Regions from separate parts of the Marinobacterium iners genome, predicted to be linked through region 3. Evidence: predicted binding sites of a transcription regulator. Region 3 holds the regulator's gene; each other region holds the start of a gene.
What was found. The regulator sigma-54, encoded in region 3, starts transcription at its own class of promoters, with help from an activator protein. The targets are predictions, from matches to a motif close to TGGCACNNNNNTTGCTNT.
Positions count from the first base shown of each region.

Region 1: CFI10_RS14055 (phenol hydroxylase subunit) is a predicted target of sigma-54. The motif match lies at 7,788-7,805, and genes of this name have one in related genera.
Region 2: nirB (nitrite reductase large subunit NirB) is a predicted target of sigma-54. The motif match lies at 9,184-9,201, and genes of this name have one in related genera.

Region 1 is NZ_CP022297.1:2,924,354-2,934,597, forward strand. Features, by position in the region: gene CFI10_RS14010 (YeeE/YedE family protein) at 1-364, shown strand, start outside; gene CFI10_RS14015 (zinc-dependent alcohol dehydrogenase family protein) at 441-1,493, opposite strand; gene CFI10_RS14020 (catechol 2,3-dioxygenase) at 1,696-2,619, opposite strand; gene CFI10_RS14025 (2Fe-2S iron-sulfur cluster binding domain-containing protein) at 2,639-2,998, opposite strand; gene CFI10_RS14030 (NADH:ubiquinone reductase (Na(+)-transporting) subunit F) at 3,109-4,170, opposite strand; gene CFI10_RS14035 (phenol hydroxylase subunit P4) at 4,181-4,543, opposite strand; gene CFI10_RS14040 (aromatic/alkene/methane monooxygenase hydroxylase/oxygenase subunit alpha) at 4,619-6,121, opposite strand; gene CFI10_RS14045 (MmoB/DmpM family protein) at 6,138-6,407, opposite strand; gene CFI10_RS14050 (aromatic/alkene monooxygenase hydroxylase subunit beta) at 6,425-7,408, opposite strand; gene CFI10_RS14055 (phenol hydroxylase subunit) at 7,435-7,746, opposite strand; gene CFI10_RS14060 (sigma-54-dependent Fis family transcriptional regulator) at 8,142-9,860, shown strand; gene CFI10_RS14065 (16S rRNA (uracil(1498)-N(3))-methyltransferase) at 9,926-10,244, shown strand, end outside.
Region 2 is NZ_CP022297.1:3,365,745-3,375,988, reverse strand. Features, by position in the region: gene CFI10_RS16215 (energy-coupling factor ABC transporter permease) at 1-516, shown strand, start outside; gene CFI10_RS16210 (response regulator transcription factor) at 528-1,064, opposite strand; gene CFI10_RS16205 (ATP-binding protein) at 1,061-2,335, opposite strand; gene CFI10_RS16200 (BCCT family transporter) at 2,531-4,159, shown strand; gene CFI10_RS16195 (DUF294 nucleotidyltransferase-like domain-containing protein) at 4,166-6,055, shown strand; gene CFI10_RS16190 (3'-5' exonuclease) at 6,055-6,810, shown strand; gene cobA (uroporphyrinogen-III C-methyltransferase) at 6,756-7,613, opposite strand; gene CFI10_RS16180 (nitrate regulatory protein) at 7,798-9,069, shown strand; gene nirB (nitrite reductase large subunit NirB) at 9,333-10,244, shown strand, end outside.
Region 3 is NZ_CP022297.1:685,519-695,762, reverse strand. Features, by position in the region: gene murA (UDP-N-acetylglucosamine 1-carboxyvinyltransferase) at 1-307, opposite strand, end outside; gene CFI10_RS03400 (BolA family protein) at 327-566, opposite strand; gene CFI10_RS03395 (STAS domain-containing protein) at 652-954, opposite strand; gene CFI10_RS03390 (MlaC/ttg2D family ABC transporter substrate-binding protein) at 929-1,603, opposite strand; gene mlaD (outer membrane lipid asymmetry maintenance protein MlaD) at 1,600-2,058, opposite strand; gene mlaE (lipid asymmetry maintenance ABC transporter permease subunit MlaE) at 2,060-2,842, opposite strand; gene CFI10_RS03375 (ATP-binding cassette domain-containing protein) at 2,845-3,657, opposite strand; gene CFI10_RS03370 (KpsF/GutQ family sugar-phosphate isomerase) at 3,861-4,832, shown strand; gene CFI10_RS03365 (KdsC family phosphatase) at 4,832-5,371, shown strand; gene lptC (LPS export ABC transporter periplasmic protein LptC) at 5,372-5,935, shown strand; gene lptA (lipopolysaccharide transport periplasmic protein LptA) at 5,925-6,437, shown strand; gene lptB (LPS export ABC transporter ATP-binding protein) at 6,437-7,162, shown strand; gene CFI10_RS03345 (RNA polymerase factor sigma-54) at 7,214-8,719, shown strand; gene hpf (ribosome hibernation promoting factor) at 8,771-9,061, shown strand; gene CFI10_RS03335 (PTS sugar transporter subunit IIA) at 9,083-9,544, shown strand; gene rapZ (RNase adapter RapZ) at 9,546-10,244, shown strand, end outside.

The DNA of each region.
Region 1 (10,244 bases), 1.8 Mb from region 3:
CGACCCGGCAGCCGTGGCAGCCTTCGCCGACCGTCCGATACAGGCCTTTACCATGCCATTCCTGAGCCATCCGGTGAATGTGCAGAACATGGGCATCATGCTGGGTTCGGTAGTGTCTCTGCTGCTGGCTGGGCGCTTCTTCAGCGGTCTGTCACGGATGCGCCTGACGGCACGTGAAGCGGGCATGTTGGTCATCGCCGGTTTGGCAATGGGCCTGGGTACCCGGTTTGCCAATGGCTGTAACGTGGGCGCCCTGTTTACCCCGATCGCCAACTTCTCCCTGTCGGGCTGGATCTTCCTGGTGTTCATGGTGGCCGGAGGTGTGATCGGCAACATGCTGGGACGGCGGATGCAGGCGGCTTAATCGCGGTCTGCTGCAGAGTGGCATACCTTCTTAAGCCGACAAATGCATCCGTATCTCAAATCATCGAAAAAGATCGTTAGTCGTTATTAATGATCACCTTCATCGCATTTTCACGCGAGGCGTTGCCGAACACTTCATAGGCGCCCATGAAGTCGTCGAAGCTGAAGCGGTGGCTGATTAATCGCTCCGGCTGCAATTTGCCCGAGGTAACGGTTTTCAACAGCATGGGAGTGGTGTTGGTATTTACCAAGCCGGTGGTGAGGGTGATGTTTTTGATCCACAGGTCCTGAATCTGCAGGTCCACTTTGGTGCCGTGTACACCCACGTTCGCAATATGCCCGCCCGGACGCACGACCTGCTGGCAGATATCGAAAGTGTGTGGAATACCCACCGCTTCAATCGCTACATCCACCCCATCTTTGGTATGCGCCATGATCTGTGCAACCGTATCGCCACTGCCGCTGTTAATAAGGTCAGTGGCGCCAAAGGTTTTGGCCATCTCCAGCCGGCCATCGTCCAGGTCCACCATGATGATCTTGGCGGGGGAATAGAACTGCGCCGTCAGCAGTGCGCCCATCCCCACAGGGCCTGCACCCACAATCGCAACCGTATCACCGGGTTTGACCGCGCCGTAAAGCACACCGATTTCGTGACCGGTGGGCAGGATATCACTGAGCATCACCAACGCTTCTTCATCCGACCCTGCCGGAATCGGGTAGAGGCTGTTGTCCGCATGCGGAATACGCACATACTCGGCCTGAGTGCCGTCAATCAGGTGACCCAGAATCCAGCCGCCATCCTCGCAGTGGGAATACATCTGTTGCTTGCAGTATTCGCACTTGCCGCAGGAGGTGATGCAGGAGATCAGCACCCGATCACCGGGCTTGAAGTTGCTGACCGCATCGCCCACGGATTCGATAATGCCCACGCCCTCATGGCCCAGGATGCGGCCTTCAGTCACAGCGGGAACATCGCCTTTGAGAATATGCAGGTCAGTACCACAAATCGTGGTTTTGACGATTTTAACCACTGCATCAGTGGGTTTCTGTACTTTGGGCATCGGCACCGTATCCAGGGACTTGTTACCCGGCCCGTGATAAACCACTGCTTTCATGCTGTCCTGTGTCATTGCTGTCTCCATTGAGCAAAGATGAAAGATGTCTCGGTCAAATCAGCATAGCGAATATGTGGAAATCTGCCAGCGTCACGGTGTACCTTCACGTCATCGATGCTCCTGTGCATCCATGCACCCGCAGCATACCGTACGCCCTGTACGTAAAAGCCCGCTGCGGAACGAACCGGAGCGGGCTTGATACAGCTAGAGCAGAGGATCAGGTCAAAACGGTCAGGAAACGCTCGTTGAGCTGACGGTCATGGTAGAAGATCGCCTTGCCCAGTTGTTCGGCATCCCAGGTCACCGGTTCGTGGTCCGGGTAATGGTAGTCTCCACCGGCAAATACTTCGTTGCGGTTGCCTGACGGGTCAAAGAAGTAGATGGTCTGGCCATGGGTCAGGCCGTGACGGGTCGGACCAATATCAATGGAAGTATCGGTCATGGAGATCAGATCCGCTGCTTTCAACACATCGTTCCAGGTTTCCAGGAAGAAGGATGCATGGTGCAGCTTGGCAGGTTCGGGATGCTCAATGAACGCTACGTCGTGCGCTTTCATGCTTGCGGTCATGAAGCCGGCCAGCTGTTTGCCTTCAGGATCGACAACCTGTTCGGCCAGGTCCATACCCAGTACATCAGTGAGCAGCTTGACGGTAGCAGGCACGTCCGGCCCGTACAACAGACAGTGGTCAAAGCGAGTCGCTTTCATGCCTTTCAGATCGCGCGGCCAGGCTTCTGGGTTGCGGTTGCCCACGCCCCACTTGCCGGTTTGCTCCTTGGTGGCAAACAGCTCGAAGCGATGCCCAGTCGGCACTGTGAAGGCGATGCGACGGCCGCAGTCCTTCAGGTCACCGGCTGCGATCTCTTCGGTGGCAACACCCGCCGTCTGCAGCTCGGCACTGAGACGATCAATGGTGGCTTCATCAAGACATTTGAAACCGACAAAATCCATCCCTGGTTGATCCGCCTCACGCAGTACCAGAGAGAATTTATCCACTTCGGTCCAACCCTTGAGGTAGACACGACCCTGAGTATCACGATCAACTTCGATCATGCCCATCAGGTCAACGTAGTGCTTCAGAGCTTCATCCATATCCAGAACGCGCAACTGGATATGACCGGGACGCATTACACCTTTTTTCATAGCCGTTTCCTTATAGTTGTTAGCTTGCTCGATCTGCCTTACCACAGCTGGTGGCGACTTCGGGCGGATCAGGTTCGATTGTCAGATTACTGCGGGCATAGACCCTGCAGGCCAGCACAGTGCCCTCGGCTTCCTGTTCGGGGGAAACCCAGGCTCTGCTCATGCGTTTACTGAAATACTCACCCTTTAAAATCCGGATGCGGCATTTGCCACACCCGCCGCCACGACAACCAACCGGTATCAGCGCCTGCCCTGCCCGTTCCATGGCGACCAGCAGGCTCAACTCCGAACTGGCGTTAAAGCTGGTCTCCTCATCCGTCAGCTCGATACGGTGGCGCTGCGGTGTTTCCGGAGTCGATGCGTTATAGTTGTTATTCATATTCAGACCTCACGTGATGTCTGATAATCCCGCCTCGAGGCCGGGGTTTCCACCGCCTTCGGTGGAAACATGAAATCCCGAAAGCGGGTGAAGCTATCCCTGATTCGGGATCAGATTCGTTTAAACAGCGCTGAACGGGTCTGCTCATCAGCACCGTCTGCAGCCGTTACAAAGCGCTCCATGTGGATGTCCCGCTCGAACAGGCGCCCCTGCATCAGCGCAGTGATGGCAGCATCGATCATTGGCGGCGGCCCGCAAAGGTAAGCCTTGTGACCGCTGAAGCGGTTATCAAACCGGTCGATGGCCGCTTCATGCACAAAACCCTTGAAGCCTTGCCATTGATCCTCGTCAAGAGGTTCATTCAAAGCCGGAATGTAGTGGAAGTTGTCGTGCTCACGGTCGAGCGCTTCGAACATCTCACGGTTGTACAACTCACTGACGTTGCGCGCGCCCTGGAACAGATAGATCTGGCGATTGTCGCCCGCTTCCAGCAGATCCAGAATCATCGATTGCGGACTGGAAAGACCGGAACCACCCGCAATAAAGATCACGTCCTGATCATCTGACTTGCGGACAAAGAACTGACCGTAGGGACCGGAAATATCCAGCGTATCACCCACCTGCAGTTGCTCATGCAGCCAGGTGGTGCCGGCGCCACCCTGAACCCGACGAATATGCAGTTCGACATGGCGGTCATCACTGGGCTTGTTGGCAATCGAAAAGGCTCGCGTACCCTCAACGCCCGGAATTTTCAGGTTGATGTACTGCCCCGCCTGAAATTCCATCGCACTGTCCAGTTCAAAGGTGATGCCTTTGATGGTGGGCGACAGATCGACGATGTCGGTGACGGTGCCGACGTAGTCCTGTACCGGGTAGCCCAGAAAATCGGGGTCGACGTCGATGTCGGCTTCGATCACCAGATCACTCTCTGGTGTGGCACAGCAAACCAGAATCTTGCCCTCTTCACGCTCCATATCCATCAGCGCGAAGGGTGAGGCGTTGCCCAGATCGGCATCACCTTCAAGTACCTGCACCTTGCAGGTGGCACAGGTTCCATGACCACAGGCAAACGGCAGCCAGACCCCCTGACGCAGGGCGGCATCCAGAATGGTCTGCCCCTCGTCGACTTCGATCACATCACCGGTCGGTTCGACCCTGACTTCATAACTCATAACGCTCTCCTCAAACGCCCGCGCCCTTGTAACCCTTGAGATCAGGGGTTTGGAAGCGCAACAGGGACTTGTGGCCAATGCCCTGATCCTTGAGGGACACGTCCAGTTGCGGCTCAAACGGCTGGCCGTCCAGAAGCCAGGTTGCTTTGGACCAGTCGATTTTGGACCACTCCGGGTGCAGTGAAAAACCCTCAGGCATTACCTCATCACGCAGCGCACGGAACGGCGTTTCTGGCGGAAGCGGGTAGGCAAAGGCGGCACAGAACATCAGGTGATGGTCCCAGCCTACATAGACGATCTGATTGCCGTGGAAATTTTCAACACGGTCTTTAACATCACCCTTATAGTCGGGTGTGATGGCATGTACTGGCATTATTGTTATCCTCAAACTCGTGTAGATATACCGACTTGAGAAGCGGCTGCGTGTGCAGCACGCCTCTCAGTGACATCAGGCAACGCCCTTCCACTTCTTCCAGCGCTCTTCGTCCGGAGAGCCCTTGATGTCCATGTTGTCGACACCAACATTCATCTGGTAGTAGTCGCGCAGGACGTCTTCAACACCCGGACCACCACAGTTGCCCTGGAAGATCTGATGCACCGGCAGCCAGGACTGCACAAACTTCTCCGGTTCATCATCGAAGATGTCCTTACAGCCATCCGAGCAGAAGTGGTAACGATCACCGTTGTAAACAGAGTCGCGGTAGCTGGTCTGAGTTGGATCATCCATCTCGGTAAACAGCATCGGGATCTGGCAGGTGGTACACAGCTGAGGCAGCGCCTTGGTGTAGAAACGCTCACCGCGGGCTTCCATCTCTTTCGCCAGCTCCCAGCGCGGACGGTAGTATTTGTCGAACGTATCGGGGTACTTCTCGCTCAGCCAGTCCAGCTCTTCATCGGTCGGGATCCAGGTGTGGAAGCCGGCCGCATGGCCGTGGGTATAGAAGGTCCACCAGGCCTGGTGCGAGATATGCTCTTTTTCCTTCTCGATAACATCAGCATATTTCGGCATGGTGATGCCGTAGCGAGCCAAGTCCTTGAACAAAGCACCACCGGCCTCTTCAAAGTACACTTCCCAGGCTTCTTTCCAGCTCATCACCTTGTTGGGCAGCATGTAGTCCATCATCATGCCCACCAGTGTCAGCAGACGGGTACCGCGCCAGAACCACTTGTCGATCCACTTCTGCACGATCGGCACGTTGTCTTCATGCTGCTCCAGCAGGAACTTGATCACCTCAAGGCCGAGGGTCATGTGGCGCGCTTCATCCGACTGGGCGGAGAAGCCGAAGGTCACGGTAGCCATGTCGCCGTTGTAGGCGGCGCCGGACATGAAGGGTACGAACAGCAGGTTGGTCAGCACGTATTCGAAGCTGAAACCGATTGCCACCATGAACTCGAACGGACCCGCTGCACGCGCATCGTTGAAGAACGATTTGGGTACAGACAGGTACCACACGCGGTCGTGCATGTGCGACCAGTCCTGCAGACCGTCAAAGAACTTGTTGTAGTGACTCATGGCGTGAACCTGAGTCTGGACGTGACGCAGTTCATCGATGGACTGCATCTGGCAGGCGACGCGAGCGCCAACACCGCCGAACTGGCGACCGGTGTGAGCAAAGCCCTGGAACGCCTGATACTCAAGCGGCGAAACACCGGTCAGGAAGATTTTCAGTGCGTTGACATAACGCGGATCGGAGATGTTGAGCTGGCCGTTGTTCTGAGAAAACGCATCAAAAATGGCGTACAGTTTTTTCTCTTTTTCAGCCTGATACTTCCAGTAGGAATCCATGGTCAGGCGGAACGGGTCTTCCCATTTGGACCAGTCGGTAATCTTGATCCCTTCGAACTCTTCGAACGGGAATGCATCTTTACGATCCTGATAGGAAAAGTCCCAATCCAGATCACGGGTCAGCAGGCGATATTTGTCTTTGATGTTGAGTTTCTTGGCTGCCATCGGGGTTACCTTCTTGTTATGAGTTCCAGGTCAGGGTGATCTGATCGTCGTCTTCGTCGACGTTGCCACCGATCGTGATCAGGTTCAGGTGCAGCTCCTGCACGTCCCAGTCACGTCCCATTTTTTCTTCCACGGTTTCACGTTTCACCGCGAGATAGTTTTCGGCTTCAATGCGAATCATGGCCGGCATGTGAATCACGGTCGCTTCAGGATTGTCTTCCTCGATAGCCTCGACGATGTAGCGAGATTCATCGTTATCCTGCAGCGCGATATATACTTTGGACATGGGGCATTTCCTTGTTGTTATTTGATGCCGGCCTTCGCGACCCGCTTATCCAGTTCTGCCAGCGACTGTGCCAGCGCTTCGTCATTCAGCATGGCGGATGCAAGCGGTGCCAGGGCTTCTGCAGCCTTGCCACGCCACTTCTCGATCCACTGCGCCAGCAGCGCCTTGTTTTCTTCGGACTCAGTCGCTGTCGTTTTGATTACGGCATCTACCCAGCGTGTCGTGTCCTTGTACCAGAGCTGCATGAACTCGGTGAGCATGGCGACATCCTGAGCACCGTTGTCTGCCAGGTACTGATCAAACTGGGCGTAGACAAGGTCATACACCAGGGTGTCCACAACAAGGTTCTGTGCAACACTCACTTCAAACCAGTCTTCGGTTACCAGCATCTCTTCACACAACGCACGCAGCCCCTGCCAGATGTCAGCTTCCATCCATTGCTGTTTTGCCTCGGCCAGTGCATCGCCGCTGTTGCCGTCCAGTATCAAACCGATACGCGAGAGATACTGTGCGATGCCAAGCCGATCCATGCCATCAAACAGCAATGCCTGAGTGATCGCGGTACCGTAGCCGTAAGCCGCTCCATACATGTTGTTCAGGTTGGCGGTGTGCTCCAAGTGACGCAGCGGCACCAGGTAGCGGATTACCTCGGCCTGGCGCTCTTCGCTCAGATGGCGGGCAAGATCGCGCTTTTCAAAGAACGCGTAGTTGCTCTCGGCGTTTTCCTGCATTTTGGCGCGCTGCTGCACGTAAGTGCCGTAGTAGAACTGTCGCGGATCCTTGAGGGCGTACCAGTCAGCCATCTGGATGGCGGTACGGCGAGTATCATTCAGCTCAAGGTCCGGCTGCCACAGTGGGCGGTAATGAAAATTGGTTTCAGACTGAAGGTCGTAGGTTGCTTCCTGATAGCGGGTAGCCGGCTTGTCGCCGAAGCGGCGCTCTACGTTGGCATAGGTATTGCGAACCGGTTCCAGCGTGGCTGTTTTGATTTCAATGGTCATGGAACTCTTCCCAGCTGCAGTTGTTGTTATTCGGAATCACGATCGTGGTTGTGTGACATGAGCGTATCTTCTCCATAACGCCATTTTTCCATTTCGGAATCGACTTCACGGATCTGATCTGCGGTCATGTGGACAACATCGTTGGCGGCACAAAATTCGTCGAACGCGCCTTTTGGCATCACCAGCTCGACAAACAGGGAGGGGTCACCAATGGCAAAATCGAACTCGACGAAACGAGCTCCGGGCTGGCTTCGCACCCGAATGAATTTGGTCAGACGATCAAAATCCGAGCGCTTTGGCAGATCATCATTTCGTGAGTGCAGTGTGAGTTTTGTCATTGTTGTCCTCAGCTCATCGGCGTATGCATTCGCTAATGAAGAGAGCAACAGCTGTGCCAGATTGGAAAAAACGGCTGAAACACGACACCCAATAAACTACCAAGCTATTGATTTAAATAAGATAAAAACATCCAATTCGTTGGAAACAATATCGCAACAGTGCGTTGCATAGATGAATAGTCACACTTGAAAAAATGCTCATTTCATAAAATTTCAGGAATTTTTTTGATGAGATGATCAAATACGCGTTGATTTTGATAAGAACACCGAATGATACTTTAGTCGTATGTTTTGCACTTTCTCTTTCAAATCCGCATGAAATCTTTCAACAATGAAAAAGGGCTGCAGGCCCGCTCACAGAACATCGCTCACACCAAGCCGGTATAAAAACAACTATGGCAACTACACAAGAACTAGAGTTTCCCGGCAGCGGAGACCTACTGTCACAGATCCGCTTTGAAAGCGACAAAGGCAAGATCTGGCTGAATGAACAGCGCATGCTGATGATCCATTCCAGTGTAATGGGTCTGCTGCGCAAAGAGCTGATTGACACTTTGGGCATCAACCGTGCCAAGGGCTTCTTGATGCGTTTCGGCTACCACTCCGGCTGGAAAGATGCCGAACTGGTAGCCAAGGTCAGGCCGGACATGTCAAAAGAGGATGCCTTCTTCGTTGGCCCCCAGCTGCATTGCATCAAAGGGATGGTTAACGTTAAACCCGTTGCGCTCAATATCGACATGGATAACGGCATTTTCCATGGAGAATTCGACTGGTTTGACTCATATGAGGCCGATGTGCACCTGCACGATTTTGGCCCTGCAGAGGAGCCTATCTGCTGGACACTGATCGGCTATGCCAGCGGCTATACGACCTATTTCATGGGCCAACAGGTGATTTTCAAAGAAACCCAATGCGCCGGCATGGGACATGATCACTGCCATATTGTCGGTAAGCCGGTCGAGCAGTGGGATGACCAAACCGAGCTGGAGCGCTACCTGTTGCCTGACCCCATCGCCGAAGAGCTGTTTTCACTGCAGAGCCAGCTAAGTGATCTGCGCGACAACTTCCGCAGCTCTGACCAGAGTGAAGACCTGCTGTTCAACTCGGTGGGGCGCTCCGGTGCATTCAAGAATGTGTGCCAACTGATTCGCCGCGCCTCTTCCAGTCGCGTCACGGTATTGCTGCAGGGCGAAACCGGCGTCGGCAAGGAGATCGTCGCCCGCGGCCTGCACCTCAGCTCAGACCGCGCCGACAAGGCGTTCGTGGCGGTCAACTGTGCCTGTATTCCTCCGGACCTGATTGAAGCCGAGCTGTTCGGGGTTGAGAAGGGAGCCTTTACCGGTGCGGTTCAGTCCCGCGAAGGCAAATTCGAGCGCGCTCACGGCGGCACAATCTTCCTGGATGAAGTGATCGAGCTATCACCGCGCGCCCAGGCCAGTCTGTTACGCGTGCTGCAGGAAAGCGAAATGGAGCGGGTGGGCGATACCCGTACCCGCCGCATCGATGTGCGTGTGGTGGCTGCTGCCAACGAAGATCTTGAAGAGGCGGTTCGCAACGGCAAATTCCGCCCTGACCTGTTCTATCGACTCAATGTGTATCCGGTGCATATTCCACCATTGCGAGACCGCATAGAGGATATTCCGCTGTTGATTGAGCATTTTCTCGAGAAGTATCACACCCTGTACAACAAGCGCACGCTGGGTGTATCCGATCTGGCAATGCAGGCCCTGATGAACTACAAGTGGCCCGGCAATATCCGCGAGCTGGAAAACATGATCGAACGCGGTGTAATTCTGACCGATAACAACCACACCATCGATCTGGATGCGTTTTTCCCCTCGTTATCGGAGGCGACTCATCCGCTTAACAGTATCAAGCGCAATGGCACACTGGGGGCCGAGCGCCAGCCACTGCAGTCCGACAACGGCATGCTGCCACAGGATTTGCTGTGCGATCAGCTGTTGAGCGAAGAGTTCAGCCTTGAAGCGATGGAAGAGCAACTGATCCGTACCGCGATGGAACGGGTCGAGGGCAATGTTTCGAAGGCGGCTCGTCTGCTGGGCATGACTCGGCCGCAGCTGGCCTATCGATTGAAAAAGCTCGACAGCGACTGAGCACTGACCCCGATCATGCAGGGATGCTATGATCGCCGGTTTCAAGCCTGCGTGATGAAACCACCGTGAACCTGATTCTGCTGTATACCTCTGACTTTATCAGCCCGCACCGAGTCCGCCTTGATGGCCGCCGCTTGCATCATCTGCTGGAAGTGCACCGTGGACAGGTCGGTGATAGCTTCCGTGTGGGGGTGCTCAATGGCTTGATCGGCCAGGGAATACTGACTCACCTGAGTGAGCACTGCGCCGAGCTTGAAGTGAGACTTGATCAGCCCCCCCCTCCCGCATTGCCCCTGCGACTGGTACTAGCGTTGCCAAGGCCGAAAATGCTCAAACGCTGTATCGAGACGATCGCCACCCTTGGGGCCAAGGAGCTGTGGCTGA
Region 2 (10,244 bases), 1.4 Mb from region 3:
GTACTGATGCTGATGTGGACCATGCGGGCCGGCATCTCGCCCGGGCTGGGCATTCACTTTCTCGGTATGACCACGCTGACGCTGATGTTTGGCTGGGACCTGGCCATCCTGTCTGGCACGTTGGCATTGTTGGGCATGACCCTGATCGGGCGGGAAAGCTGGGACACGTTGAGTGTCAATGTGCTCTGTTCAGTTGTGTTGCCGGCGCTTGCCAGTATGGCGGTACTGCGCCTGGTTGAAGCAAAACTGCCGCGCAACTTCTTTGTCTATCTGTTTCTGTGTGCCTTCTTTGGTGCCGGTGTGGCAACCGCTGTTGGCGGCATGGCGATGGCACTTCTGCTGTGGGCCGATGGTGTGTATCCCTGGGCCAAAATCTATCTGGAGTATGTGCGCTTTCTGCCGCTTATCATGTTCCCCGAAGGACTGCTGAACGGCATTATCATGACCGGCATGATGGTGTTTCATCCTGACTGGATCCGTACATTCGACGCCCGCCATTACATTGATGAGCAATAGCTCTACCGACGTCAGCGCCGCACCGGATGCTTGGCAAGCTTGCGCTGCAGAGTGCGGCGATGCATCCCCAGTGCCCGTGCCGTGGCTGAGATATTGCCTTCGTGCTCATGCAAAACTTTCTGGATATGTTCCCATTCCAGCCGGTTGACCGACATCGGTGTGTCTGGAATGTCGCTGTTCAGCTCTGAAGCCTCTGCTTCACCTTCAAGTGCCCGCAGGATCTGATCGGCATCAGCCGGCTTGGGCAGGTAGTTATGTGCCCCCGACTTGATTGCTTCGACAGCAGTGGCAATGCTGGCATAGCCGGTCAGCACAAGAATGCGTACCTCTGAATTCAGCTGTTTGAGCTGAGGAATCAGGCACAGGCCGGATGGGCCCTCCATTTTCAGATCCACAGTGGCCAGGTCTGGCGCCTGTTGATGGGCCAGCGCAACGGCTGTTGCTACGTCGCGTGCGACCTGAACCTCGAAGCCTCTCCGGGTCATGGCACGGGCCAGTACACGGGTAAAGGCCGGGTCATCGTCCACAATCAGAAAATGTCGGGTCATACGTCAGCTCCCTTGAATGGCTCGGGTATGATCGGCAGTTCAACTTCAGTCAGGGTGCCCCCGTTCGGGTGGCTGTAAAGGCGCACTTCACCCTGGTGTCGAGCCAGCGTGGAAGAGGTGAGAAACAGGCCAATACCCAGCCCTCGCCCCTTGGTCGTTACAAACGGTTTGCCCAGTTGATCGGCCTGTTCCAGCGGTAGCCCGGGACCCTGGTCATGCACTTGCAGGAGGATACGCTCACTGTCCCAGCTCAGCGCAATCTCGATATCCTCGGGGTGGGCATCGGCCGCATTGTTGAGCAGGTTAAGCAATGCCTGTTGCAGTGTTATAGAAGCGCTCACCCTTGGTGCCGGGCCAGAAGGAAACGGGGGTATGCGGTAGCTGACTTCGGGGCGCATCAGGGTCCATTCTTCAATCACGCGCTCAAGCAGTTCGGTAACGGCGATACGGCCATGGCTGCGTTGCTGTTCTTCCTGCACGCTGCGACTCATCTGCTGCAGCCGTGCCGAGCAGGTGGCCACCTGCTGGCGCAGCAGAGCGATATCATCCTGCAGTAACGCGTCACCAGGATGGTCCAGCTCCATTTCACGCAGGGTAACCTGCATGGTGGACAGCGGGGTACCCAGCTCGTGCGCAGTACCGGCGGCCAGTGTGGCCAGCGCAAGCAGCTGCTGATCACGAATATGTTGTTCACGTTCGGCCTGCAAGCGCTGTTCACCGCGCTGCAGGGTCTGATGCATGCGCACGATAAACCAGCTGATCAGCAGGACGGTAAACAGAAAATTGATCCACATGCCGGTGATGTGAAGGTCATACAAATCGAAAATCCGGTGTTGGTGACCCTGTTCCAACTTCAGTACCGGTATGTAGTGGCGCAGCAGTGAGGTATAGAGCACTACCAGCATGGTGGCCATCAACAGGGTGTATCGAGCGCCAAGGGTGGCGGCACTGACAAGCAACGGAATCAGCAGCATGAAGATGAACGGATTGGTGGCGCCACCGCTCTGGTACAGCAGGCAGCCATAAAGCACGACATCGGCACAGAGCTGGCTGAAGAACTCCAGTTCGGTCACCGGCCAGCGCGAGTGCAGGCGTGCAAACGTCATCACATTCAGCAGTGCCAGAGCTGCAAGAGTGGACCCAAGCAGCCATACATCCAGTGTCAGATGCAGTACAAACAGAGCGAACAGCAGAGCGCCACTCTGGGCAAAAAGCACCAGAGTACGGATATAGGTCAGTTGCAGCAGGTGGTGATGAAATCCGCTCAGCACAGCAGCCCCGGAGGAATTACGCTAAGGTTAATGGGGCAGTATACCTGCCAACGGCACGTATGTGGTCCAGCCTTTGTGCGACAAAGCGTCGCACAAACGGTGACGGCCGGCAGGCTACGACTTGCGAAAGTATAACCCGATCCAACATACTAAAAAGGTAAACGTTTCAAATCTGACCTGAGGGAGACAAACCAAATGGCGGCCAATAAAGACCCCATGATCCCCGATGGTGATGTGAATCCGATCGATACCGACTACCAGATCGGTCAGGATAACATCGTTGTCAACGTAGGCCCTTTCGGCCTGGATATCCACAACCGCGTCTTTGCGATCTCCGGCCTTGCCGTGATCGCGTTCGTACTGCTTACCCTGGTTTTTCAAAGCCAGGTGGAACCGCTGTTCAGCAGCCTTCGTGGCTGGCTGACTACCAATCTGGACTGGTTTTTCATCAGTGCAGCCAACATTTTCGTGATTATCTGTCTGGTGCTGATTTTCACCCCACTTGGCCGGGTACGCCTCGGCGGGACTGAAGCCACACCGGATTACAGCTACGCCGGCTGGTTTTCCATGCTGTTTGCTGCTGGTATGGGTATCGGCTTGATGTTCTTCGGCGTTTCGGAGCCACTGTCCCACTTCAGCTCGGCCTTTGGTGGCATTAGCATCGAGAACGGCGTTCGAACCGACTGGGCGCCACTGGGGGCTGCTGGGGGGGATGCCGAATTGGCTGCGCGCTTGGGCATGGCCGCCACCATCTACCACTGGGCGCTTCACCCTTGGGCAATCTATGCCGTCATGGCACTGGGGCTGGCGTTGTTCTCCTTCAACAAGGGTCTGCCGCTGACAATCCGTTCGGTGTTCTATCCGATTCTGGGTGAGCGAGTCTGGGGTTGGCCGGGACATGTCATTGATATTCTGGCCGTGCTGGCGACCCTGTTCGGCCTGGCTACTTCTCTGGGCTTCGGTGCCTCTCAAGCTGCATCAGGTTTGAACTATCTGTTCGGTATTCCGCTGGGCAACACGACACAGATTGTTCTGGTGATCGGGATCACCGCCATAGCGCTGGTTTCAGTACTGGCCGGTCTGGATGCCGGGGTGAAGCGACTGTCTGAAATAAACATGGTGCTGGCGGTCTTGTTACTGGCGTTCGTGATCATCGTTGGGCCGACGCTGGCCATTGCAACCGGCTTCTTCGATAACCTGATGGCGTATCTGACCTATCTGCCGGAGCTGGCTAACCCCGTTGGGCGTGAGGACAGCAACTTTGCATCTGGCTGGACCGCGTTTTACTGGGCCTGGTGGATCTCTTGGTGTCCGTTTGTAGGCATGTTTATCGCGCGCGTGTCCAGGGGGCGTACCGTACGCGAATTCATCATCTCGGTACTGTTGGTGCCCTCGCTGGCCTGCGTGTTGTGGATGACCGTGTTTGGTACCACCGCCATCGACCAGGTGGTGAATGCGGGCTACGACGCCGTGGCCGACGCGGAGCTGCCGCTGCAGTTGTTCACCATGCTGGACGTATTGCCGCTGGCGCAGATCACCTCGTTCATCGCGATCATTCTGGTGGTGGTGTTCTTTATCACCTCATCCGACTCTGGCTCGCTGGTCATCGACGTAATCGCAGCCGGTGGCAAGGTGGATGCGCCGACGCCACAGCGCGTGTTCTGGTGTACGTTTGAAGGGCTGGTGGCCATTGCGTTGATCCTTGGCGGGGGGCTGGTCGCGCTTCAGGCGATGGCAGTGTCGACCGGTTTGCCGTTTACCATCGTGTTGCTGGTCGCAGCCTTCTCGATGGTGAAAGGGCTAGCCTCCGAGCCGAGGGTTTGATCACCCATGGTTGAGACGCAGCAGGCTGAACATATCGAAATACTCGATTTCCTGCGCCGTACTGCTCCCTTTACGGAGCTGTCCGAGGAAACCCTGGGGCAGGTTGCGGGACAGGTTGAAGTCGCCTATTTCAAGGCGGGTAGCCAGATACTGAACTTTGGTGAAGATATCAGTGACTGGTACATCATCCGCAGCGGTGCCGTTGAGGTGTTCCGACGTAACGGTGATCTTTACAACCGTTTGAGTGAAGGAGGTTTCTTCGGTGAGTTCGGCCTGCTGCGCAACAAGCGGGTGCGATTTCCTGTAGTGGCGCTGGAAGACACGCTGGTGTATCTGATTGCCGAGCCCCTGTTCAACGACCTGTTCGACAATAACGAAGGCTTTGCTGATATTGTTGAGGTGGAAGACCGCACCCGTCTGCGCCAAGCGGTGGCGCGGCGTGAGGATGCCAATGAGTTGATGACATCCAGGGTTGAAACCCTGGTGAGTCGTGAGCCTGTGTGTCTGCCGGTTACGGCCACGGCGCGCGAGGCGGCCATTCGGATGACGGAAGAGGGTGTGTCGTCTCTGCTGATTCTGGATGCGAACGATGATCCCGAGCGTGACAGCCGCATGGCGGGTATTATCACCGACAGGGATATTCGCAATCGTTTGGTCTCTCCGGGACTCGGCTACGATACGCCGGTTACCGAGATCATGACTTCCGAGCTTCGGTACGTTGAGCACTCCCAGTTCGTGTTTGAAGCGATGCTGCTGATGCTGCGTTTCAATGTGCACCATCTTCCGGTTCTGAAACACCGGCAGCCGATCGGGGTGATCGCCCTCTCCGACATCATCCGCTACGAGTCGCAGAACAGCCTGTTTGTGGTCAGCAGCATCTTCCGGGCACAGAGTGTGGAGGAGCTGGTGGCACTGAAGCAGGATGTACGCGCCTGTTTCACCCGCATGGTGAACGAGGACGCCAACTCGCGCATGATCGGCGGTGCCATGGCGGTGATCGGTCGCAGCTTCAAACAGCGTCTGCTGGAGTTGGGCGAGGCCGAACTGGGGCCGCCTCCGGTGCCTTATTGTTTTCTGGCACTGGGTTCCATGGCGCGGGAGGAGCAGCTGATCGTGACTGATCAGGACAATGCCATGATCCTCGATAACCGCTATGATCCGCAACAGCATGAAGCCTACTTCAAGGCGCTGGCGGAGTTTGTCTGTGATGGGCTGGATGCCTGTGGCTACAGTTATTGCAGCGGCAAAATCATGGCCACCAACCCGAAATGGCGTCAGCCGCTGCGGGTATGGGAGCAGTACTTCACTGAGTGGATAGACAAACCGACACCGGAGTTTTTGCTCAACAGTGCCATATTCTTCGATCTGGAGGGTGTGTGGGGCAGGACCCGTTGGGCCGAGATGCTGAATGACCTGATCAGGCGCAAAGCGCAACGTAATCCTCGCTTCCTGGCCTGTATGGCACGCAATGCACTTTTGCGTACGCCACCGCTGGGGTTCTTCAAGGACTTCGTGATGGAGACCGATGGCCGGCACACTAACTCGATTAACATGAAGCGGCGCGGGACGGCACCGGTGGCAGACCTGATTCGCGTGCATGCACTGGCTGTCGGGTCTCGGGCGAGCAACTCTTTCGAGCGTCTGCGTGATGTGATCGATGCGTCGGTGATGCCCCCAGGACGTGGGCCGGACCTGCGCGATGCGCTGGAGTTGATCTCCATGGTACGGATACGGCATCAGGCGCTGGACCTTGAAGCGGGACAGGAACCGGACAATAACGTGGAGCCGGAAAACCTGTCCGACTTCGAGCGCAAGAATCTCAAGGACGCGTTCCAGATTTTGAGCCACGCGCAGAAGTTTCTGAAATATCGTTATCAGCCCGGACGCCCGAACTGATGTTCTATCTGGATCGGAATGCCCTGCAGGAAGAGCCGGCTAAGGATGCCCAAGACCTGCAGGTGAGCGACTGGTCGGCCCGGTTTGCCGAACTGGCTCGGCAGGCACGCTACCCGGCGCTGAAGGACTTTTATCAGGCGGGTGCCGTGATGCCGGATACGCCGCTGAAGGACGTGCCGCTGGTGGCGATCGACTTCGAAACCACTGGGCTGGACCCCCGGAAGGGCGGCATTGTCAGTATCGGGCTGATGCCGATGAGTCTGAGCCGTATTCACTGTGCCGGTGCGCGTCATTGGGTGGTCAAGCCCCGTGCTCGGCTCAGCACTGAGTCGGTGGTGGTTCATGGCATCACCCATTCAGAGATAGCGGCAGCACCTGATCTGTCCCAGATCCTGGATCAGTTGCTGGAACAGTTGCGTGGCAGAGTTGGGGTCGTGCACCATCGCGGCATCGAACGCAGCTTTCTCAATGCGGCCCTGCAGGCACGAATTGGCGAAGGAATCGAGTTTCCGGTGATTGATACCATGGAGCTTGAAGCCCGTCTGCACCGTCGCAGACCTCTGAGCCTCTGGGATCGTCTGCGCGGACGCAGGCCGGTTTCAATCCGCCTGGCTCAGAGCCGCGAGCGCTATCATCTGCCTCACTATCGCCCTCATCATGCTCTGACCGACGCGCTGGCCTGTGCCGAGCTGCTGCAGGCTCAGGTTGCGGACCGGTTTTCGGTCGATACCCCAGTGGGGGAACTGTGGTGTTGACTGACCACTGATCCAATATAAATCAACGTCGGTGACTGTAATCGGTGCTGTTGCACCGTTTGTGGCAGATCCGCCAGCGTGCAGGCCAGGGTGCGCTGGTCCTCTCGGGTACCCTTTTCGACCAGCAGCGCAGGCCAGTCCGGAGGCAGACCGGCAGTCTGCAGGCCGTGACTGATGGCAGCGGCCATCGACAGCCCCATGTAAAAAACCAATGTTTCATCCGCCCGCGCCAGATCCTGCCAATTGATTTCACTGTCATCACAGGAATGGGCCGTGATCAGCCTCAGTCGTGCAGATTGTCCTCGCTCGGTCAGCGGAAATCCGCAACTGGCGGCACAGCCGGCTGCAGCGCTGATGCCGGGTACAATACTGAACGGAATATCGGCGGCCCTCAGTGCATTCAACTCTTCTCCCAATCGACCAAATATCAGCGGGTCGCCTCCCTTGAGCCTTACCACTCGGTGCCCTTGCCGAGCCAGCTTGACCAGCAGCTCACAAATTTCGCGTTGAGAGTGTGAATGTCGCCCCTTCAGCTTGCCGACATATATGCGCTGCACATGCAGCGGTATCTGCGCCATCAGCTCAGGGCTGACCAGTGCGTCATACAGCAGCACCTCGGACTGCTCAATCAGACGCCAGCCCTTGCGAGTGATCAGCTCCGGATCTCCGGGGCCGGCACCCACCAGATCCACGCGCCCGGGGGAAGTGTTGTCGATGCGGGTTAAACGGCTGCCGAACAGTGTCTGTCGGCTCGGTAAGGCTAACCGTATTCCGGCAAATGAACGTGCCAAAAGCGTAAACATGCTCCGTCCCTCATAAAAAAACGCCTGCCCGTGACCGGTTTGGCGATCACGGAGCAGGCGTCGTTGCCTTGATTCAAATGTTAAGCAGAAATAGACAAGCAAAACCGGTGCCAGTCACAAGAGCTGGAACGTAAATTGCTTGTGCAGACGGTATCTCTGCAACTTCTACGCTGTGAGGCCGCCGATGCAAGCCCCAAGTTCACCGTTGACCCACCGCTTTCTGCTGGCTGCCCGTGAGGCCGAGATTGAGGCACTGAGGCAATTGGCCGTGGGATGCCAACAAGCGATTCTGACCGGACGGTTAATCCATGAGCTGCAGCGTGAACGCGGTATTTCAAATGTTTTTCTGGCCTCCGGCGGCGAGTGCTTTGCCCGTCAACACCCGGAGCAGGTCGCGCGTAGCCGTGTGGCCGAGCAGGCCTTTCGCCAGGGGGTTGCAGACCTGGTGCCCGGCACAGGCAGTGCACCGGCGGGAATGCGCCTGTGCAACTGCATCGCGGCGGTACTGCTGCAGCTGGAAGAGCTGGATCTGCTGCGTGCTCAGGTGCAGCAGCAACAACTGGAGGCTGCAACGCTCACCTGTTGGCTCAGTGAGCTGATTGCCCGTTTGCTGGCGGTCATTTTTGAACTGGCGGACAGCTGTGGCGATCCGGAATTGACGCGGGCTCTGGTCGCGACATTCAACTTCATACAGGGCAAGGAGTACGCGGGGCAGGAGCGTGCCTGGGGAGCAATCGGCTTCGCGGCAGGTCGGTTCGAGGCCGAGCAGCTGGAGCGGTTGATAAACCTGCAGGATGCCCAGCAACGCAGTTTTGATACCTTCACCTGTTATGCAGAGGCAGAGCCGCTGGCACTCTGGCACGAGCTGCAGGCGATGCCGGAGCAAGCCGAGCTGTTACGCCTGCGGGGCATGTTCAGCCGGCTGCAGCCTAAAGACGAAGTACCGATGCCATTGAGTGAGCTTTGGTATGAGCTGGCCACCTGCCGCATTGATCGCATGCAACAGCTTGAAGCCCATCTGGAGCAGCGCCTGCTGCAAAAGAGCCGTGACAAGACCGCAGCGGCTGAAGCGGAGCTGAGGCATCACCGGCAACAGCTTAACACCCTGATTGAAGCCGCTGCGCAGCGTACGGCTCCGGTCAACCTGACACCCATGGCTGAGCTGCTGCGCAGTCCCGGACATGAAGGCGGGGGGTTGAACGATACGGTATATGACCTGTTACTGACTCAGGCGCGTCATCTGGAACAGGTTCAGAAAGAGCTGGAGCTAGCGCGTTCGGCTCTGGATGAACGCAAGCAGATAGAGCGGGCGAAGGGATTGCTGATGCAGTTTCACGGCCTCAGTGAAGAGCAGGCCTATCGTCAGATGCGGCAACAGGCGATGCAGGCCAACATCCGGCTGGCCGATCTGGCGGCTCGTCTGATAGCCGCCTGTGACGGGCTGGGACAATCGTAATCATGTTTTTCCGTGCCCTGTTAAGGGTCATTTCGACCCGGCTTGCACCTTTTTGAACCGCCCTTGCGGGTGTTGTTCGGGTAAAAGTCCCGTTCCCGCCTGTTATTGACCGGTTGGCATAAACCCTGCAGCAACTGTTGTGGGTCAGACCTGAGGTCAGACGCTCATCAAGTGGTTTTTTGGACAACGGTGTCCACTCCTTGCTGCATATGCAGTGACAGAGTGACACCGTTTTTTTTTATCTGAAATTAAGAGAGTGCCGTATGAAACAGACAGACTGCACCGGTACCCGCCGCCCCCGGCGTGTGGCCGTGATTGGCAACGGCATGGTCGGACATCACTTTGTGGAACAGTGGTTGGCCAGTGAAGCTGCTGAGCAGAGTGAACTGATGGTTTTCGGGGCCGAACGGTATCCCGCCTATGATCGGGTACACCTGTCAGACTATTTTGATTCGGGCAGTGCCGACGCGTTGAGGCTGGGGTCACCGGGGTTGTATCAACACCCCGCCGTGAGCCTCAAACTGGGTGAGTCGGTTCTGTCCATTGATCCCCAATGCAAAACACTGCACACCCAGGGGGGGGAATACAGCTACGACAAACTGGTGCTTGCGACAGGCTCATGGCCCTTCGTTCCACCCATCCCCGGCGGGGCTCAGCCACACTGCCTGGTCTACCGAACACTGGATGACCTGGATGCGATTCGCGCCAGTGCCGAGGGTGCCAATGTCGGCGTGGTGATCGGCGGTGGACTGCTTGGCCTGGAAGCCGCCAACGCCCTCAAGCGGCTGGGGCTGGAGGTACATGTGGTCGAGTTTGCACCCCGGCTGATGCCGGTACAGCTGGATGACGAAGCGGGAGCCCTGCTGCGCCACAAAATTGAGACGCTGGGGGTTGCGGTACATACCGACAAGGCGACGCAGCAGATCATTCGGGGTGACAGTGCAAGGATGAAGATGAGCTTTGCCGACGCTACCGAGCTGGAGACCGACCTGATCGTGTATTCCGCCGGTATCCGGCCGCAGGACATGCTGGGCCGTGAGGCTGGCCTGCAGCTGGGTGAGCGTGGCGGTATTGAGGTGGACCAGTACTGCCGCAGCAGCGATCCTGACATCTATGCCATTGGCGAGTGTGCGGTGTGGAACGGGCGTCATTTCGGTCTGGTTGCACCGGGTTAT
Region 3 (10,244 bases):
GCAAAGGCCCAAGAACCAGAATCGAGGCGCGCATGGTTTTTACCAGCTCGTAGGGCGCGCACAGGTCGGTAATGGTACTCGCGTTGAGCTCAACGCTCAGCTTTTCATCAACAGTCAGATCCACTCCCATGCGGCGCAATAGCTCCAGCATGGTGGTAATATCATGCAGATGGGGCAAATTGCATATAGTGACCGGCTCATCCGCCAGCAAGGTCGCGGCCAGGATCGGCAGTGCCGAGTTTTTGGCGCCGGAGATACGGACCTCTCCATTGAGGCAGGCACCGCCTTCGATAATCAGTTTGTCCATCGGTATTCCTGCTGGAAACTCAGTTCAGTGCGGCCCATTGTTCCGGGGTATAGGTCTTGATGGTTACGGCATGAATGGCGCCGCTGGCGATCTGTTCGGTGAGGCAGCCGTATACCAATTGCTGCTTCTTGACCGGTGTAAGGCCAGCAAATACATCACCGACTACGGTCACCTGAAAATCACAGCCTTCCCCAGCCGTGTAAGCGGTGCAACCGTCAAGCTGCTGTTCCAGAATCTGTTTTACTTCATCGGCCTGCATTCGCTACTCCCGTGCTGCAACGTGGTCTGTACTCTTAAAACTGGCGCTGATGATAACGAAAAGGGGGACAAAAGGCGATTGACCCTCAGCGCCGCACACCCTCAAGCCCGACCAACTCGGCAATCGAACAAAGATCTTGCGGCGGACTTTCCAATATCAGATTGACCCCTCTGCGTTTCGCTTCACGCTGGCACACCAGCCAAAGCGACAGCGCCGAGCTGTCGACGCGCCCCACGGCCTCCAGATTCAGTCGACGTTCCCCCTCACGGGCAAAGAGTTCCTGCAGCAACGGCTCGCGCAGCGCCGGAACGGTCTGGAACGTCAAGTCACCGGAGACCCGGATAACGCCGTCGTTGCTGGTATCAAGCTTCGCTACTGTCAGTTTCATCCTGCCCGCCCGGCTGCTCCTTCAGGTTGACATCCTGCATCTGGTCAGCCCATGCCTCGATTGTGGCTGACATGGACCGGTTACGCTCATACAAATCAGCAAACTGGTTACGGAAGGTGATACGCAGATTGATGCCATCCACCATCACGTTCACCAGCGTCCAACGATCCTGCTGACGCAACATGTAGTAGACCAGTGTGTAGGTCTGACCATTAGCGGCCTGCATATTGACGCTCACGACCTGTTTGTCAGGCTCTGGGCTTTCCGAGCCCGGAACCTGCATGTCGTAGTTACGCAACTCAAAGCCGGAAATCGATTTGGCATAAGTGCGCAGCAGGGTTGTCTTGAACACATCCGCAAAGCGATCACGCTCCTCATCAGATGCACGACGGAAATACTTGCCCATGACTTGACGCGCGATGTAGGGGAAATCAACCACCGGCGAGATGATGGTTTCGATTTCGCCCATCATCTTTTCAATGTTCTCTTCTCCGGTCAGGCCGTCATTGTCCATCAACGCCAGCATGTCTCGGGTAGCGCTGTCGATTACAGCACTGGCCTCCTTCCAGCTGCCCTCTGCCACCGCCGGCTGAATCACCAGCACCAGCAATGCGACCAAGGCATTCCTGCAGACTTTAACCATCATCATTCACCTACCTTGTTGAACAGGAACTTGCCGATCAGCTCTTCAAGCACTAAAGCCGATTGTGTATCTTCAATGTAATCACCGTCGCCAAGCACTTCTACATCCGCGCCCGGCACAACACCGATATATTGCTCACCCAGAAGCCCAGCCGTCAGAATACTGGCCGAACTGTCAGTAGTGAGGTAATCAACTTCGTTGAAAATCTCCATCTCGACTTCAGCCATCAACATGCGTGTATCAATACGGATCGCGGTCACCTTGCCGATCTGAACACCAGACATCGATACCTTGGCCCTTGGGGTCAGGCCACCTATGTTTTCAAAACGAGCATATACCTTGTACCCCTTACCCTGTTCAGACAGGTTCAGACCACTGACGTTCAACGCCAGCACAAGCAGGGCGGCGATACCCGCCAGCATGAACGCTCCCACACCGATTTCTACGGTTCTCATGCGCATTTCAGAGTTCTCCAAACATCAAAGCTGTCAGTACAAAATCGAGCCCCAGCACCGCCAGCGACGAGTACACAACCGTACGGGTCGTTGCCTGACTGATTCCTTCCGAGGTAGGGATACAGTCGTATCCCTGGAATACCGCTATCCAGGTCACCACCAGACCAAAACAAACGGCCTTGATAACGCCGTTGACAACATCATCGTAAAAACTGACCGACTGCTGCATGTTGGCCCAGAAAGAGCCTTCATAAATGCCCAACCAATCTACGGCGACCAGAGAGCCGCCCCAGATGCCCACAACGGCAAAGATCATGGCCAGCAATGGCATGCAGATGAACCCGGCCCACAGGCGTGGTGCGACAATACGGCGCAACGGGTCGACCCCGATCATCTCAAGACTGGCAAGCTGTTCGGTAGCCTTCATCAGACCGATCTCCGCTGTCAGTGCCGAACCCGCCCGACCGGCAAACAGCAGAGCGGCCACTACCGGTGCCAGTTCGCGTACCAGACTCAGCGCAACCATCTGGCCAACCGCCTGTTCTGATCCGTAATCGACCAGGATGGTATAGCCCTGCAGCCCCAGCACCATGCCGATAAAGCCGCCGGATACTACGATAATCACCAGTGACAGCACCCCGACAAACCAGATCTGCTTGAGTACCAGTGGCAACATCACCAACGGCTGCGGCCTGGCTACCAGGGACTGAAACAGAATTTGGCTCGCCCGCCCAAGCGCCGCAAGTCTCGACAGGGATCGATGGCCCAGCCGCTGCAACATATTCAGCATCATTACCGTGTTTCTCCCAGCAGGTCCTGCATATAGTCCGGCGCCTTGTAATGGAACGGCACGGGTCCATCGGGCAGCCCCTGCATGAATTGGCGCACTTTATCGGAATCCACATCGGCCAGCTCCTTCGGGGTGCCGCTGGCAATAACCTTGGCATCCGAAAGTATGTATATATAGTCCGCGATCCCGAGGGTCTCCTTGATATCGTGCGACACGATAATACTGGTATGCCCCAGCGCCTGATTAAGCCTGCGAATCAGGTTTACCAACACACCCATCGCAATAGGATCCTGCCCGGTAAAGGGTTCGTCATACATTACGATATCCGGGTCCAGTGAGATGGCGCGCGCCAGGGCAACACGACGCGCCATGCCACCTGACAACTCACTTGGCATCAGTTCACGCGCTCCCCGCAGCCCTACCGCCTGCAGTTTCATAAGCACGATATCTCGGATCATTTCTTCGGGAAGATCGGTATGCACTCGCAGCGGAAAAGCCACGTTTTCAAATACATCCATGTCGGTAAAAAGCGCTCCGCTCTGGAACAGCATCCCCATGCGTTCACGCACCTCGAACAGTTCACGCCGGCCCAGAGTCGGAATATTAAGATCATCCAGCAGAATATCGCCACGATCAGGGCGCAGCTGGCCACCGATCAGCTTGAGCAAAGTTGTTTTGCCGGTACCGGACGGCCCCATGATAGCCGTCACTTTGCCGCGTGGTATTTTGATATCCACGCCATCAAAAATTGGCCGATCGCCACGGGAGAAACTCAATCCGCGGATATCAATAATGGCATCGCTTTCAGGCTTCATAGCGTCAGCATGGCTCCAGCTTCCGTTCAGATTCAGGCCTCTGTGACGAGCCCGCAATCCATACACAAAGGTGGGCAATATACCACTGCGACGGTTAAACTTGAACGTCTTCCTCAGGCTTGTCAGACATGCGTTAGGCGCCCCGGCCACTCTGGGGTAGAATGCCGTTTTTGGCAGACACAACTGATCAGGTGATACCGACCATGACTCAAAGCGACTACCTCCGATCCGGCCAGCAGACCATCCGCCTGGAACTGGAGGCGGTACAGGAGTTGCTGAACCACCTTGACGAGCATTTCAGCCAGGCCTGTAATCTGATGTTCAATTGCAAGGGTCGTGTCATTGTGACAGGTATGGGCAAGTCTGGGCACATCGGTAACAAGATAGCCGCCACCCTCGCCAGTACCGGCACTCCGTCGTTTTTCGTTCACCCTGGCGAAGCCAGTCACGGTGATCTCGGCATGTTTACCGGCAACGATGTCGTGCTGGCCCTGTCCAACTCAGGCGAAACCGCTGAACTCATTACCATTCTGCCGCTGATCAAACGAATGGGAGCCCCCATGATCAGCATTACGGCGAATGCCGATTCCACCCTCGCGCACAGCGCGGATGTCAATCTGCACATCCCCGTAGATCGTGAAGCCTGTCCACTGGGGCTTGCTCCAACTTCCAGTACAACGGCACAGCTGGTATTGGGTGATGCATTGGCCATTGCGCTGCTCGAAGCCCGCGGCTTCAGCAGCGAAGACTTTGCCTTCTCACACCCAGGTGGCAGTCTTGGCCGACGGTTATTGCTGAAAGTCGACGACATCATGCACACCGGTGAGGACATTCCTCAGGTCCAGGCCAGCACCTCGGTGCGTGAAGCACTGCTGGAAGTCACACGTAAACGCTTGGGCATGACGGCCGTGACCGATCCACAGGGTAAATTGCTGGGTGTCTTTACTGACGGTGACTTGCGCCGCACACTGGATCAGGAGATCAACCTCGCCAGCACACCCATTGCTGACGTGATGACAACCGAATGCACACGTGTATCTCCCGGCATTCTGGCCGCCGAAGCCCTCAGCCTGATGCAGCAGCGCAAAATCAACGCATTGTTGGTAGTTGACGAGCATGATCGGCCGGTCGGCGCCCTCAACATGCATGACATGCTGAAAGCGGGAGTCATCTGATGCATCTGGACAATTTTCCCACCTCATTGCGTGAGGCACTGAGTAATATCCGTCTGGCAGTGTTCGATGTCGACGGCATACTGACAGATGGCCGCCTCAACTTTCTGGCTGATGGCCGCGAAGTCAAAAGCTTTCACACCCTCGACGGCCTCGGTATCAAGCTGCTGCATCGCTGTGGCATCGAGACGGCCATCATCACGGGGCGCCGTTCGCCCCAGGTGGAGCAGCGAGCTGAAGCGTTGGGCATCACCTATCTTCGCCAGGGGCGAGAAGACAAACTGGTCGCACTGGATGAACTGTGGCAAACCAGTCGACACAACGCCGCCGATACCGCCTATATCGGAGACGACCTGCCCGACCTTGCCGCCATTCGCGCCTGCGCCTTTGGCGCCTGTGTACCCAACGGTCATCCACTGGTGCGCAAAGAGGCGGATTGGTGCAGCAGTGCCGCTGGAGGCAAGGGGGCCGCAAGGGAGTTTTGCGAGTTGATTCTGGCCGCACAGGGCAAACTCAGCGCCATCTACGACGAGTACCGCTGAATGCTGCAAAGTCGACTGAGACTCTCCATCGCCTTGATCCTGCTGCTGGTGCCCCTGCTCTGGTGGGGGTTTGCCTCTACCCGGCTGAACGACGAGCCTTTACTGGACAAGGGTGCCGCTCGGATCGACTTTTTCGTCCGCAAGGCCCAGATCACGCGCTGGAACCAAAGCGGCGAAATGGCACAGGCACTGAGCTCTCCTCTGATGCGCCACTACCCTGAGCCAGGTGAGATGCTGCTGGACAACCCAACCACCCTAATACCCCGCGAGCAGAGTGGTGAGTTCCGTATTTTAGCACAGGAAGGCCGTATGCCCGACTCACAGGAACGCATAGTACTTGCAGGGGATGTACAGCTTCATGATAATCCGCCTTCAGGCAGTGCCAGCGAGATGCTGACCGAGCGACTGACACTCTACCCTCCACGCGACTATGCCCACACAGACCTGCCAGTCAGGGTAATACGCGGCCTGGACCATATGGAAAGCCAAGGCATGGAGGTCTTTTTTGACGAACAGCGGGTTGAACTGCTGTCCGAGGTAAAAGGTACATACCATGCGAATTAACCGCCCTGTGTTGCTGACCACCCTGCTGCTGAGCCTGTCCGCCAGCGTGCAGGCACTGCCCGAGGATCGCAATCAGCCAATCAACGTCTCGGCTGACCGCGCCAGCATGAACGAGCGTACCGGTATCACCGTATACACAGGCGATGTGGAAATAATTCAGGGCAGCATGGAAATTCGTGGTGAGCGCGTTGAACTGCACCGTGCAGCTGACGGCAGCATTGACCGCATTATCTCCACCGGCAAGCCGGCCAGATTTCAGCAGCAGCCATCTGCCGATCAGCCCCTGACCAAGGCCTACGGTGAAAGGATGGAGTACCGGGTCAAGCAACAAGAGGTTACCATCACCGAAAATGCACGCGTCGATCAGTCCAAGGATACCTTCACCGGAGAGCGGATCGTTTACAATATGGCGCGTGCGGTGGTGAACGCTTTCGGCAGCGACCGCGAGGGCGGCGAACGGGTCAAAATGGTGATTCAGCCCAAGCCGACGGGGACCAACTGATGGCGACACTGGAAGCCTTGCACCTTGCCAAAAGCTACAAGGGGCGCCAGGTGGTACAGGATGTATCTCTGCAGATGGAAACGGGCCAGATCGTTGGTCTGCTGGGACCCAACGGTGCCGGCAAGACCACCTGCTTTTATATGATTGTGGGACTTATCCACGCCGACCGGGGACAAATCCGACTGCACCAGGACGACGTTACCCGCCTGCCCATGCATGAGCGCGCTCGCCGCGGTATCGGCTATCTGCCTCAGGAAGCTTCGGTGTTTCGGAAGCTGAGCGTACATGACAACCTGATGGCCATTCTGGAAACTCGCAAGGAGCTGAACACCTCTGATCGTAAGGCATTGCTGGAGCAGCTGCTGGAAGAGTTCCACATTACTCACCTGCGCAATAGTCTGGGTATGGCCCTGTCTGGCGGAGAGCGTCGACGTGTTGAAATCGCACGGGCCTTGGCAACCGAGCCTGACTTTATCCTGCTGGACGAACCCTTTGCCGGCGTTGATCCAATCTCGGTCAGCGATATCAAACAAACCATTCGCCACCTACAGTCTCGCGGCATTGGCATTCTGATCACCGATCATAACGTGCGCGAGACACTCGACATCTGCGAACGAGCATATATCGTAAGTGAAGGGGGGATACTCGCACAGGGCACACCGGCCGAGATCCTGGCTAACGAACAGGTTCGCCGTGCCTATCTGGGCGAGCAGTTTTCCCTTTGATCCTGAGTCGTCAATCATGTACATCCACTCCGTCCACCTGGCAGCTCTGATATGAAGCAATCGTTACAACTCAAGATCGGCCAGCATCTGACGATGACACCCCAGTTGCAACAAGCAATACGTCTGCTGCAACTGTCAACGCTGGACCTGCAGCAGGAGATCCAGGAAGCCCTGGAGAGCAACCCACTGCTGGAAGTCGAGGAGGAACTGGACAGCGCCGAAGAGACCCAGACTGAAGCCCGTGATGATCGTCACGACGCCTCTGCCGACAGCCTCTCTAACGACACCGCTGACGAGGACAGCTGGGACGAAAACGCACTGGAAGAGCGCTGGAATGATGAAATCCCTCGTGAACTGTCCACCGACAGCAACTGGGATGATACCTTCCAGCACCAGAGTACACCCGGTCCTGCCCGTGATGATGACTGGGAACCCGGTGATAACGATTCGGCCGAAGACAGCCTTCAGGATCACCTACTGTGGCAGCTCAACCTGACCCCCATGAGTGACCCTGACCGTATGGTCGCCATGGCCCTTATCGATGCTGTCGATCCGGATGGCTATCTACGCACGGACGTAGATGAAGTTCTGGAACACTTCACCCGGAGCGAACCCCAGCTGTTTGCAGATGCCGAGCCTGAAGAGATTGAAACGGTACTGCACCGCCTGCAACAGTTTGACCCGCCCGGTGTCTGTGCACGAGACCTGAGCGAATGTCTGCAGATACAGCTGCGCCAGCTGCCTGAAAATACTCCGATGCTGAAAGAGGCATTACGCCTGGTACGCGATCACCTGGGTCTGCTCGGCAATCATGACTATCGTACCTTGATGCGCCGCATGCGCCTGAAGGAAGAGGCCCTGCAACAGATCATCAGTCTGATCCAGTCGCTTAATCCAAAACCGGGCACCAGCATCAGCAGTGAACAGTCAGAGTACGTTATACCCGATGTTGTGGTGCGCAAGGTGCAGGGGCAGTGGAATGTAAGCCTGAACTCAGAGGCATCCCCCAAGCTGCGTATCAATACCGACTATGCTGATCTTATAAGACGGGCCGACAACAGCGCTGACAACACCTATCTGAAAAACCATCTACAGGAAGCGCGCTGGTTTCTGAAGAGCCTGCTGAGTCGCAACGAAACCCTGCTCAAGGTCGCCACCGAGATCGTGGCCCGCCAGATCGATTTTTTCGAGGAAGGTGAAGAGGGTATGAAGCCGATGGTTCTGCATGACATCGCTGAAGCCGTAGAGATGCACGAATCAACCATTTCCCGTGTCACTACCCAGAAATACATGCATACGCCCCGAGGCATCTTCGAGCTGAAGTATTTTTTCTCCAGCCATGTGAGCACGTCAGACGGAGGCGCTGCCTCCTCTACCGCCATTCGTGCCTTGATCAAGAAGCTGATCAGCGCGGAGAATACCGCAAAACCACTCAGTGATAACAAGATAGCCGACCTGCTGAAAGAGCAAGGATTTAACGTAGCCAGACGCACAGTGGCAAAATATCGTGAAGCGATGAACATTCCGCCTTCTAATGAGCGCAAGCGTCTGGTTTAATGAGACTACAGGCACGCCGGAAGAACGTGCTTTATGACGAGGAGAAAACCTATGCAGATCAACATCACTGGCCATCACGTCGAACTGACTGACGCCCTGAACGAATATGTACGTACCAAGTTCGACCGACTGGAACGCCACTTCGATAACATCACCAATGTACAGGTCACCCTCAGTGTCGAGAAGCTGCGCCAGAAGGCCGAAGCCGATATCCACCTGGCCGGAGGTGAAGTATTCGCAGCGCATGAGCATGACGACATGTATGCTGCAATTGATGGCATGGTGGACAAGCTTGACCGCCAGATCATCAAGCACAAAGAAAAACTCAAATCCCACAAATAACCGGTAGCAGCACGTCACGACATGCAACTATCAGAACTGCTGACCTCATCCCGTACACTCTGCCACGTCGATGTGGTCAGCAAAAAGCGAGCGCTTGAGCTCGCCAGCCAGACTATCGCCGAGCAGCTGGACGGCATGGCCGCTGAAGATATCTTCAGCGGCCTGATCAACCGAGAACGCCTTGGCAGCACCGGTATCGGTGAAGGCGTTGCCATTCCTCATTGCAGAATTCCAGGTGTTACAACAGCCATCGGATTACTGATGACGCTGTCCAGCCCGATTGACTTCGATGCCATCGACAACCGTCCAGTCGACCTGATCTGCTTCCTGCTGGTTCCCGAAGACGGCGCTGAAGAGCACCTGCAGACACTGGCAGGGTTGGCAGAGCTGTTCAACGACTCCAGCACCCGTGAATCACTGCGCAGCTGCGAAGATTCCTCAAGCCTGCTGGATCGCGTCCAAACTCTCTGCAGAGGCGCCTGACATGCGACTGGTCGTCATCAGCGGCCGCTCCGGCTCAGGCAAAAGCACCGCCCTGCAGGCACTGGAAGATGTCGGTTTCTACTGCATCGACAACCTGCCGGCCCTGCTTCTGCCCGAGCTGATCCGACTGATGCTGGCTGAGGAAAACCCTAATCGAGAAATTGCCGTCAGCATTGATGCTCGCAACCTTCTGAGCAACCTGAAACAGTTCCCCAGTGTGATGCGCACTCTGCGTGAACAGTCCAAGCTGAGCACCGAAACCCTGTTTCTTGATGCTGGTGAAGCTACTCTGCTGCGACGCTATAACGCAACCCGGCGGCGTCACCCGCTCACCGATAAACAACAGAGCCTGCAGCAAGCAATCCGAACCGAACGCAGCCTGCTCGAGCCCATCGCCAATCTCGCTGATCTGCGCATCGATACTACGCGGCTATCACTTTATGAGCTGCGTGACGAAGTCAAACTGCGTGTTGCCGGGCGCAGTGAACAGGTTCTGTCACTGCAATTTGAGTCATTTGGCTTCAAGCATGGTGTACCGCTCGATGCCGATTTCACCTTCGATGTACGGGCCTTGCCCAATCCCTACTGGGTCCCTGAATTGCGCCGTCATACCGGCCTCGACACCGAGGTGATCGAGTTTCTGCGCCAGTCGCCCGAAGTCAGCGAGATGGTGAACGACATACAGGCCTTCGTAAGCAAG